2 regions of the Bacillus sp. PK3-037 genome follow, and region 1 is predicted to be linked to the other one. Evidence: a T-box and tRNA genes for the amino acid it is inferred to sense, from the RefSeq annotation. Region 1 holds a T-box; the other holds one or more tRNA genes.
What was found. A T-box is a leader RNA that pairs with one kind of tRNA and senses whether it is charged. The one in region 1 lies ahead of trpS (tryptophan--tRNA ligase), so its partner is inferred to be a tRNA-Trp.

Region 2: it has a tRNA-Trp gene. The T-box ahead of trpS (tryptophan--tRNA ligase) is inferred to sense a tRNA for this amino acid. The anticodon was not compared.

What each region holds. Positions count from the first base shown of each region.
Region 1 covers NZ_CP096408.1:2,901,362-2,906,638, reverse strand. Annotated here, with positions in the region: gene appC (oligopeptide ABC transporter permease AppC) at 1-343, shown strand, start outside; gene M1D69_RS14980 (YjbA family protein) at 549-1,301, shown strand; gene trpS (tryptophan--tRNA ligase) at 1,340-2,332, opposite strand; T-box leader at 2,391-2,602, opposite strand; gene oppA (oligopeptide ABC transporter substrate-binding protein OppA) at 3,076-4,713, shown strand; gene oppB (oligopeptide ABC transporter permease OppB) at 4,821-5,277, shown strand, end outside.
Region 2 covers NZ_CP096408.1:3,184,705-3,189,981, forward strand. Annotated here, with positions in the region: gene M1D69_RS16405 (hypothetical protein) at 1-1,106, opposite strand, end outside; gene M1D69_RS16410 (hypothetical protein) at 1,082-2,395, opposite strand; tRNA gene M1D69_RS16415 (tRNA-Leu) at 2,707-2,788, opposite strand; tRNA gene M1D69_RS16420 (tRNA-Leu) at 3,042-3,130, opposite strand; tRNA gene M1D69_RS16425 (tRNA-Cys) at 3,138-3,208, opposite strand; tRNA gene M1D69_RS16430 (tRNA-Gly) at 3,214-3,288, opposite strand; tRNA gene M1D69_RS16435 (tRNA-Gln) at 3,338-3,409, opposite strand; tRNA gene M1D69_RS16440 (tRNA-His) at 3,419-3,494, opposite strand; tRNA gene M1D69_RS16445 (tRNA-Trp) at 3,519-3,592, opposite strand; tRNA gene M1D69_RS16450 (tRNA-Tyr) at 3,598-3,682, opposite strand; tRNA gene M1D69_RS16455 (tRNA-Thr) at 3,704-3,776, opposite strand; tRNA gene M1D69_RS16460 (tRNA-Phe) at 3,782-3,857, opposite strand; tRNA gene M1D69_RS16465 (tRNA-Asp) at 3,870-3,946, opposite strand; tRNA gene M1D69_RS16470 (tRNA-Met) at 4,001-4,077, opposite strand; tRNA gene M1D69_RS16475 (tRNA-Val) at 4,085-4,160, opposite strand; tRNA gene M1D69_RS16480 (tRNA-Glu) at 4,170-4,241, opposite strand; tRNA gene M1D69_RS16485 (tRNA-Ser) at 4,276-4,367, opposite strand; tRNA gene M1D69_RS16490 (tRNA-Asn) at 4,373-4,447, opposite strand; rRNA gene rrf (5S ribosomal RNA) at 4,457-4,572, opposite strand; rRNA gene M1D69_RS16500 (23S ribosomal RNA) at 4,678-5,277, opposite strand, start outside.

The sequences.
Region 1 (5,277 bases):
AAGGGAATACGTTCTGGCTGCTAAAACAATCGGAACGAAGACGCACAAAATTATCTTTTCACATATTCTCCCCAATGCGTTAGGGCCGATTATTGTGTCAGCAACATTAAAGGTAGGTTCAGTTATTCTCGCTGAGTCCGCGCTGAGCTACCTAGGCTTTGGGATTCAGCCGCCAATCGCAAGCTGGGGAAATATGCTTCAAGACGCACAAAATTTCACAGTGATGATTCAAGCATGGTGGTACCCATTATTTCCCGGGCTATTTATTTTAATTACCGTGCTGTGCTTTAACTTTGTCGGTGACGGCTTGCGGGATGCTCTGGATCCCAAAAATATTAAATAAAAATGAAAATCATGTTCGTTAGAAAATGTAACGAATTCCTAAAGTAAGCAGATTTCCTTTGTCAGAAAATATACGAGGAAGTCTGCTTGTTTTGTGTTTATAACAGAAACCCAGTTATTCCAGATTTCCTCAATCTCTATGGAATAATTTCTCTGCACCTTGCCTATACTGTGGACAACAGTTTTTATAAAGTGAGGGGTTAGAGATGTTATTTCTTCATGATGTGTGGGTCAATTGGTTTGAAGGGGAAGAAAATGGCTACAATGTATGCCACTTTCATGAATGGCGCAAGGAAGATACGGTTGAGCTTTTGGATCAGGTGCCTCTCTTAAGGGTGCCGTCAGTATTGTTTCATTACATAGAAAACGATTTGTCAGAGCTTCCGAAAGATTTGCTTGAAGAGGTTCATCAAAAATCGTACATTCGCAAAAATCATGAACGCACAAAGCTGGAGTATTGTTTTGTTGTGACGGACGGAATCGGCATTTTGGCTGTTGATACAATCGGCTACACGATCCCTGTCAGAAAAAGCCGCCTTATCCCGCGGCAGGAGCAGCTCGTGTATGAAATGGTGAAAGATGTAGAGCCGGAAACGTATGAATTTGAGCCGAAGAAGCTGGAGTCCTCAAAAGAATATCATATCTTATCATTGGCACCAGAGCATGTCAGAGGATTAACGAGAAAAGAGCGGCAAATTAAGCAGCTTATGTTTATGGCCCTGGATCAATTAAAAGGGCTGAAAAACCGTGCGGAGATTGGCTACTGGTACACAGAGTGGAACCCGCATATGTATGAACAAATCAAACGGATGAGCTTTGAAGAGATTTGGGACATGCTGTATAACGAAACCATTGAAGGCTGGTCGGACAAGCATTTGGCTTTTTGCGAAAACCTGATCAAAGGTCAGCCTTTTTTCGAGAAGCTTTGGGAAATAGAAAATGAATCAAAGGTAAATTAAAAAAACCGCTCTTGCAAATCGCAAGAGCGGTCTTTTTGTTATCGTCTTTTTCGGCCGAGACCCATGGCATTTTCCATTTTTTTGAGCATTTTGTTTGCTGTCCGGTTCGCCCGCTCAGCGCCTTCATCAAGAATCCGGTCTAATTCTTCTGACTCAATCAGTTCATGATAACGGTCTTGAATTGGCTTCAATGCGCCGACTACCACTTCTGCCAAATCACCTTTGAACTCGCCATAGCCTTTTCCTTCGTATTTCGCTTCAAGCTCTTCAATCGTCGTATTGCCGAGAATTGAATAAATCGTAAGAAGGTTGGAAACGCCCGGTTTGTTTTCTTTATCAAATTTTACAATACCTTCAGAATCTGTCACAGCGCTTTTGATTTTCTTTTCAAGCTGCTTTGGTTCGTCCAGCAATGTAATAAAAGATTTCTGGTTCGGATCAGATTTACTCATTTTCTTCAGCGGGTCAGTCAGAGACATGATCCGAGCGCCTACTTTTGGAATCTTCACTTCCGGAATTGTAAAGATGTCGTTATATTTTTTGTTAAATCGCTCTGCAAGGTTTCGTGTCAGCTCAAGATGCTGCTTTTGATCCTCGCCGACAGGCACAAGATCTGTTCCGTACAGCAGAATGTCAGCAGCCATCAGCGGCGGGTACGTTAACAGGCCCGAGACAACTGCTTCTTTGCCATTTGACTTGTCCTTAAATTGTGTCATTCGTTCAAGCTCGCCGATATAAGCGACGCACTGCATCATCCAACCGGCCTGTGCATGTGCGGGAACCTCTGATTGAATAAACAGCGTTGCCTTTTCAGGGTCGAGACCGACAGCTAGATAAAGCGCAGCCAGACTGCGGATGTTTTTTCTCAGCTGAAGCCGATCCTGAGGCACTGTGATCGCATGCTGGTCTACGATGCAAAAATAGCTGTGATAATCATGCTGCAGTTCGACAAACTGCTTCATTGCACCGATGTAGTTGCCGAGTGTAACGGAACCGCTTGGCTGGATGCCTGAAAAAATCGTCTGTTTCATTGGAAAATCAACCTCATTTCTTAGAACATAATAAAAAAGGCTCATTCTTCCCCTGTAAAAAAGGGACGAATGAACCGTGGTACCACCCTGATTATTCCATTAAAATGGAATCACTCTGACGTTTGTAACGGAGACTGCTCCGGCTGAGCCTACTTTTTGGTTCGGTCAGCTGCTCCAAAGTCCATTCCACATTGCCCGTTATCTGCTCCCAGCACCGCAGACTCTCTTTAAACGGGTGAAATGTGTACTACTCTTTTTCATAGCAAGCTTTTCTTTTGATTGCTTCATTATAAATCAATTATAGCCAATTGTCATCCTGAAAAAACGTTCTTTTTGCATGAAAATTGTAATGATATAAATAAAAGAACAGTTATAAATCGTCCAAATGATAACCGCTCTCAGCGGTTAAACAGCTAGATATTATATGTATAAAGCAATATGGATTGGAAACTCCTAAAATAGTTTTTAATCAATTTATGCTTTAAACGGCAGAAGGATATCACGTTATTGGCAGAAAAACTAACGAAGTTTAAAAATTTTAAATTGATAAAATAATATTGCAATAAAGAATTTGTTTCATTATAATGAACTTGTTCACTCTATTGTTACAGCTTTTTTACAAAAATAATCAGAAAAGACGGAACAGAATAAAAGTTATGTAAACACTCAGGTTCATTTGTCTGATATTTCTGAGGATTTAGCCGTAAGGAGCTGAAAAAATGATTATTAGGGGGTTTGTGGATATGAAAAAACGTTGGTCGATTGTCACGTTAATGCTCATTTTCACTCTCGTGCTGAGCGCATGCGGCTTTGGCGGCAGCGGTTCAAACGGTGATGGGAAAAAAGACAGCAAAGGGAAGACGACTCTTAACATTAATATTAAAACTGAGCCGTTCTCCTTACATCCCGGCTTGGCAAATGACTCGGTATCAGGCGGGGTTATCCGTCAGACTTTTGAAGGATTGACACGTATTAATGCAGAGGGTGAGCCTGAAGAAGGGGCAGCTTCTAAAATTGAAACAAGCAAAGATGGAAAAACCTATACGTTTACGATTCGTGATGATGCAAAGTGGTCTAACGGTGACCCTGTCACAGCGCAAGATTTTGAATATGCATGGAAATGGGTGCTTGACCCTAATAACGAATCACAATACGCTTACCAGCTCTACTACATAAAAGGTGCTGAGGCGGCAAATACCGGTAAAGGCAGCCTTGATGATGTGGCAGTAAAAGCTGAAAACGATAAGACATTAAAGGTTGAACTAAACAACCCGACTCCATACTTCACTGAATTAACAGCATTCTATACTTATATGCCGATTAACAAAAAAATTGCAGAGAAAAACAAAAAGTGGAACACAAATGCCGGAGACGATTATGTGTCAAACGGGCCATTTAAGATGACGGCATGGAAACACAGCGGATCTATCGATCTTGAAAAGAATGATCAATACTGGGATAAAGACAAAGTCAAACTGAAGAAAATCAATATGGTGATGATCAACAACAACAATACTGAACTGAAAAAATTCCAAGCTGGCGAACTTGATTGGGCCGGTTTGCCGCTCGGACAGCTTCCGACTGAATCGCTCCCTAGCTTGAAAAAAGACGGTTCTTTACATGTTGAGCCAATGGCGGGTGTGTATTGGTACAAATTCAATACTGAAGCGAAGCCGTTAGACAACGTCAATATCCGTAAAGCATTATCTTATGCGATTGACCGCCAATCGATTGTTAAAAACATTACGCAGGGTGAACAAATCCCGGCAATGGCTGCGGTGCCGCCGACAATGAAGGGATTTGAAGATAACAAAGAAGGCTACTACAAAGACAACGATGTCAAAACAGCAAAAGAATATCTTGAAAAAGGCCTGAAAGAAATGGGCTTAAGCAAGGCATCTGACCTTCCGAAAATCAAATTGTCTTATAACACTGATGATGCACATGCAAAAATCGCTCAGGCAGTGCAAGAAATGTGGAAGAAAAATTTAGGCGTGGATGTAGAGCTTGATAACTCAGAATGGAATGTATATATTGATAAGCTCCACAGCCAAGATTATCAAATCGCCCGTATGGGCTGGCTTGCCGACTTCAATGATCCTATGAACTTCCTTGAAATGTTCCGTGACAAAGACGGAGGTAATAACGATACCGGGTGGGAAAATCCGGAATTTAAAAAGCTTTTGAACCAGTCACAAACTGAAACTGATCCAACAAAACGTGCTGAGCTGCTGAAAAAAGCTGAAGATATTTTCATTGATGAAATGCCGGTAGCGCCAGTTTATTTTTATACGATTCCTTGGGTGCAAGACGAAAATCTGAAAGGAACCATCGTTACTGGAACCGGAGAAATTTATTTCAGAAACGCGTACTTTCAATAAGTCTTATTTGTGAAAACAAAAACCTCAAGGTATATGGGGACTTATTTCCCATATACCTTTCTTACTGAAGGATTGTAAAAATGTAAAAATCATGGAGGTGTTCCCCCTTGCTAAAATATATTGGAAGACGCTTAGTCTATATGATTATCACATTATTTGTGATTGTAACCGTGACATTCTTCTTAATGCAAGCAGCACCGGGCGGGCCGTTTTCGGGTGAGAAAAAGCTTCCGCCTGAAATTGAAGCAAACTTAAATGCGCATTATGGCTTGGACAAGCCGCTGTTTGTACAATATGCGAGCTATTTGAAATCTGTTGCAATGTGGGATTTCGGACCGTCATTTAAATATAAAGGTCAGAGTGTCAATGACCTGATCAGTTCAGGTTTCCCCGTTTCATTCACTCTTGGAGCAGAAGCTATTCTCCTCGCTTTAGCGTTTGGTGTATTGTTTGGGGTCATTGCAGCCCTTTACCATAATAAGTGGCAGGATTATACCGTCGCGATTTTAACGATCTTTGGTATTTCAGTTCCGAGCTTTATCATGGCGGCTGTGCTGCAATATG
Region 2 (5,277 bases), 280 kb from region 1:
AACTGATCTTCCATTATTTCTTCTGTGCCTGGAAATTCTTCTTCCACTGTTTCCTCTATCTCTTCTGTAATAGGTTCATAGTTTTCGATATAGTTAATTCCCTCATCAATGGCCCTCGGTGATAGCGGGCTGGCAAATTTCACTGGCGCCCATAGACCATCTATTTTTTCGTCCTCGTATTGTCCTTGTTCCATGAAGCTTAGTATTTGATGTGCATTCGGTATTTCAGAACCAAGGGGCGGATCAAACGATTTTACAATGAACGTGCGAAACTCTTCTGGCCGGATTATATGGTTAAAATCCGTTTCTTGTAGGTGGGCGAACTTTAGAATTTTATTAATTGTTCCAAGGCTAATTTTGGTCCCATCACTAATCGCAGCCGTACCTCGTTGTTTTATATCGGAAAACACAAGCTCTTGATCTATTGTTTCAAATTTCTCCATTCGTTCTGCCATCTTACCTTCTAGCTCTGTCATCAGATGATGAATCACTTCTACTTGTGTTAATGCATTTCGATCTGCTAAATACTCAAGCTCCCTCTCATGGAGAAGCAATACAGCTTCTTCCACGTTTTTAATCATACTAGCAAGCTTATTCCCACCAGAAATTCCTTTATCATCATATGCTTCACTTAGTTCTGCATCTCTTTTTGCTTGAAAGAGAGACCTCGCCACATCATCATTAAGATAATACGCAAGAGAATCATTAGCTAAACGAATCAGTACATCCATCATTCGTTTTCCTACATCACGCATTTTAATTCGTTTTGCTGTTTTTGCTACCCAATTGAATTTTCCCAAAACGAACACAAGATGTTTCATGTAACCTTGCGTAATTGCTTCATCATAGCCATATACATTGCGATAGCGATAAAATAATGTTTCCTCGCTTTCAATTGGTTCTGCGATACCGAGTGCTTCTTGATTAATAATATTTAACACTCGGAGGAAACGAAGTACGTGGATTGGTGACTGAAAATACTCCTTATCACTTAATTCCGTTAATACACCCGAAAGTTGTGCAATATCACGCATCGATTGTAGTAGCTCAGGTTTATCATCTGTAACATCAAAGATCGAAATTAATGATTGATCCACTTTTTCCACAGCTCTACTCCTCCAATTTCTTGTTCCTGCTCTTCTTTCCTCATTTGTATGGATTGTTGATATTTGTTTGCAAAAGTTTCCCATTCAGTCACCACGGTTAATGGTGGTACTATCCACTTTGTTAGGACATGTTCATCTTGTGTTAACTTATATAATTGCTCGGCAATCAGATAACCTGCTTCATCAACGTCGGTCCAAATAATAACTTGACTGACACACGTTACTACTTGCGAAATTAGTAGTCTATGTGCAGACCTAACTTGTCCATCCACCCCTAGTACAAAGCTTTTCGTACCTCTTAAAAATTCTTCCTCGTAGGCCATACGTGTTAACACACCTCTATTTTCAACCAGCCACAACACGTCTGCTTTCGTATTAAACGTCTCCGAAAAAACAGCTAGATCTGTCGTTGCATGGACAGTACCATAACGATAATCCACGTAGTCCCCTTGCATTGGCCCAGTAAAAAACAATGGTGTAATTGTCCCCATACTTGCCAGACCTAACAATTGAATTGGGCGATGAAGGAGGTTTTCTGTTTCTTCAATAAATTCCTTTTTATAAGCATCAAACTGCTTTGATCCACCTATTATCCGATAGTAGGTAGCACCTATTTGCTTCCAATCAAAATGTTTTTCCGTACATGCCAGTTGGTATAAAGCAATCAAAAAATGTAGGAATAATACTTGTTTCCTTAAACGCCAAGAAGGATGAATACTCTTAATTAATTTTGCCTCTCCAGCTAAAACCCTATCTGTCTCACTTGCAATTTCATCTAAGTGCTTTGCTAATAGGGAAACAACATCTGCGCGCTGGTCTTGTTCAAAACTTGGCACATCGCTACGCTTGGCAACTTCCCACTGCTTATTCCAATCAAGTATCCAGTTTCTACTCTCCTTTTCTGCTTCTGCTTCTGCCTTTAAGCTCAGTTGATAAAGTATAAAGCCCATTCGATATCGTTCTGTTTTTACTGTTCTCTCATCTTTTTCTAAACGAATTTCACGAATTAACCACCCAAAACGAATCCATTCATAGGTTTCAGCAGAAAGATCAACCTGCTTTTTCGTATTCGGACTTTTAAAACTGTTGGTTAGTTTTGTTGGAATTTTATCTATTCCCTGTAAGTCCGTATTAATCCCAACCATTAGCCTTGCAACAGTCCTTCTTGTTCTCGCCGTTCGCTTAATTACCGGTATATGAATAATGCCGTTCTCTTCCGATGCATCACTAACATGTAAACTCTCATTTTTTAATACAATATAGTATTGCAAATAATCTTGTAACTCCACAGAAACCAAGGTACAAACCTCCTCTATTATTCCTTTATTTTACCATGGGCCTAGGTGGTAGTACGATGGGATAGGAAGAGAGTATTAGGAATTCACTTAATGGTAAGTCGTAACCTATCTTTATTTGAACGAATATCCTTCATCTCATCCATTTCTTCACTTCCATTATTTTATCCATCGATGCAAACACATTTATGTAAATTAAAATTTTCAATACTGATTCTTTTATACTTATAATAGATCTTTTAACTATAACAAAAAAAGACAGGGAATTACTCCCTGTCTTTTTCGATAATAGTATTTAGATTATATACCGGTGGTCGGGGTCGAACCGACACTCCAGAAGGAACACGATTTTGAGTCGTGCGCGTCTGCCAATTCCGCCACACCGGCAAGTTTTACGTCGTATCTAACCGACGAATATAAATATATCATGGATATGATAAAGTGTCAATGTATTTTAAAAAGTTTTTTGGAAATATAATAATAAGAGGGGTTAAAGCGACTTTTCATGAAATACAGCCCAATGCTTACATTGACACTTTCATACAATAAAAAATGATCTACTTATGTAGATCATTGATATGATTAGCTTCATTATATTTTCAAGCACAAACACCAATTTAACTTATCAATTAAGTAAAATTGGTGCCGAGGGCCGGACTTGAACCGGCACGGTAGTCACCTACCGCAGGATTTTAAGTCCTGTGTGTCTGCCAATTCCACCACCCCGGCAAAAGAAAGGCGACACCCGGATTCGAACCGGGGATAAAGGTTTTGCAGACCTCTGCCTTACCACTTGGCTATGCCGCCGTAATTGGAGCGGAAGACGGGATTCGAACCCGCGACCCCCACCTTGGCAAGGTGGTGTTCTACCACTGAACTACTTCCGCATCTTAAGGGACTTAATACATTATATTCAATTGATATAAAAAAGTGAGACTGGGCTAGCTGGATTCGAACCAACGCATGACGGAGTCAAAGTCCGTTGCCTTACCGCTTGGCTATAGCCCAATGATAATATGGGGCGATTGATGGGAATCGAACCCACGAGTGCCAGAGCCACAATCTGGTGCGTTAACCACTTCGCCACAACCGCCATAATCTCAAGATGTCATAAATTTGGCAGGGGCAGTAGGAATCGAACCCACACCGGAGGTTTTGGAGACCTCTGTTCTACCGTTAAACTATGCCCCTATAAATGGTGGAGGGGGGCAGATTCGAACTGCCGAACCCTGAGGGAGCGGATTTACAGTCCGCCGCGTTTAGCCACTTCGCTACCCCTCCACATTAAGTTTTGAAAAACAGTGCCGGCAAGAGGACTTGAACCCCCAACCTACTGATTACAAGTCAGTTGCTCTACCAATTGAGCTACACCGGCATAGGTGGTGGCTCGGGACGGAATCGAACCGCCGACACACGGATTTTCAGTCCGTTGCTCTACCAACTGAGCTACCGAGCCTTATTATTTAAATGGCGGTCCGGACGGGACTCGAACCCGCGACCTCCTGCGTGACAGGCAGGCATTCTAACCAACTGAACTACCGGACCATTTTAATTTGGTTGCACCCTTCGGGTGCTCCTATTTAAAAGGATATATTTTTTTGGTTGCGGGGGCAGGATTTGAACCTGCGACCTTCGGGTTATGAGCCCGACGAGCTACCGAACTGCTCCACCCCGCGATGATAATGGTGGAGGATGACGGGCTCGAACCGCCGACCCTCTGCTTGTAAGGCAGATGCTCTCCCAGCTGAGCTAATCCTCCATCATATAATGACCCGTACGGGATTCGAACCCGTGTTACCGCCGTGAAAGGGCGGTGTCTTAACCGCTTGACCAACGGGCCCAGACTTTCAATTGTGATTATGTATAAATATCAGTGGCGGAGAGCAAGGGATTCGAACCCTTGAGACGGAGTTGACCGCCTACACGATTTCCAATCGTGCTCCTTCGACCACTCGGACAGCTCTCCAATAATGGCTCCGCAGGTAGGATTCGAACCTACGACCGATCGGTTAACAGCCGATAGCTCTACCACTGAGCTACTGCGGAATGAAGTCTGCCTGGCGATGTCCTACTCTCACAGGGGGAAACCCCCGACTACCATCGGCGCTGAAGAGCTTAACTTCCGTGTTCGGCATGGGAACGGGTGTGACCTCTTCGCCATCATCACCAGACAATTTCAGTGACATTTAACATTATACTATGTATATCTTGAAAAGTCAAGAGTTTTTTGAGATATTCTCTCAAAACTAGATAACAGGTGTGACATCATTAGACATTAGGTTAAGTCCTCGATCGATTAGTATCTGTCAGCTCCATGTGTCGCCACACTTCCACCTCAGACCTATCAACCTGATCATCTTTCAGGGATCTTACTTCCTTACGGAATGGGAAATCTCATCTTGAGGGGGGCTTCATGCTTAGATGCTTTCAGCACTTATCCCGTCCGCACATAGCTACCCAGCGATGCCCTTGGCAGAACAACTGGTACACCAGCGGTGCGTCCATCCCGGTCCTCTCGTACTAAGGACAGCTCCTCTCAAATTTCCTGCGCCCGCGACGGATAGGGACCGAACTGTCTCACGACGTTCTGAACCCAGCTCGCGTACCGCTTTAATGGGCGAACAGCCCAACCCTTGGGACCGACTACAGCCCCAGGATGCGATGAGCCGACATCGAGGTGCCAAACCTCCCCGTCGATGTGGACTCTTGGGGGAGATAAGCCTGTTATCCCCGGGGTAGCTTTTATCCGTTGAGCGATGGCCCTTCCATGCGGAACCACCGGATCACTAAGCCCGACTTTCGTCCCTGCTCGACTTGTAGGTCTCGCAGTCAAGCTCCCTTGTGCCTTTACACTCTGCGAATGATTTCCAACCATT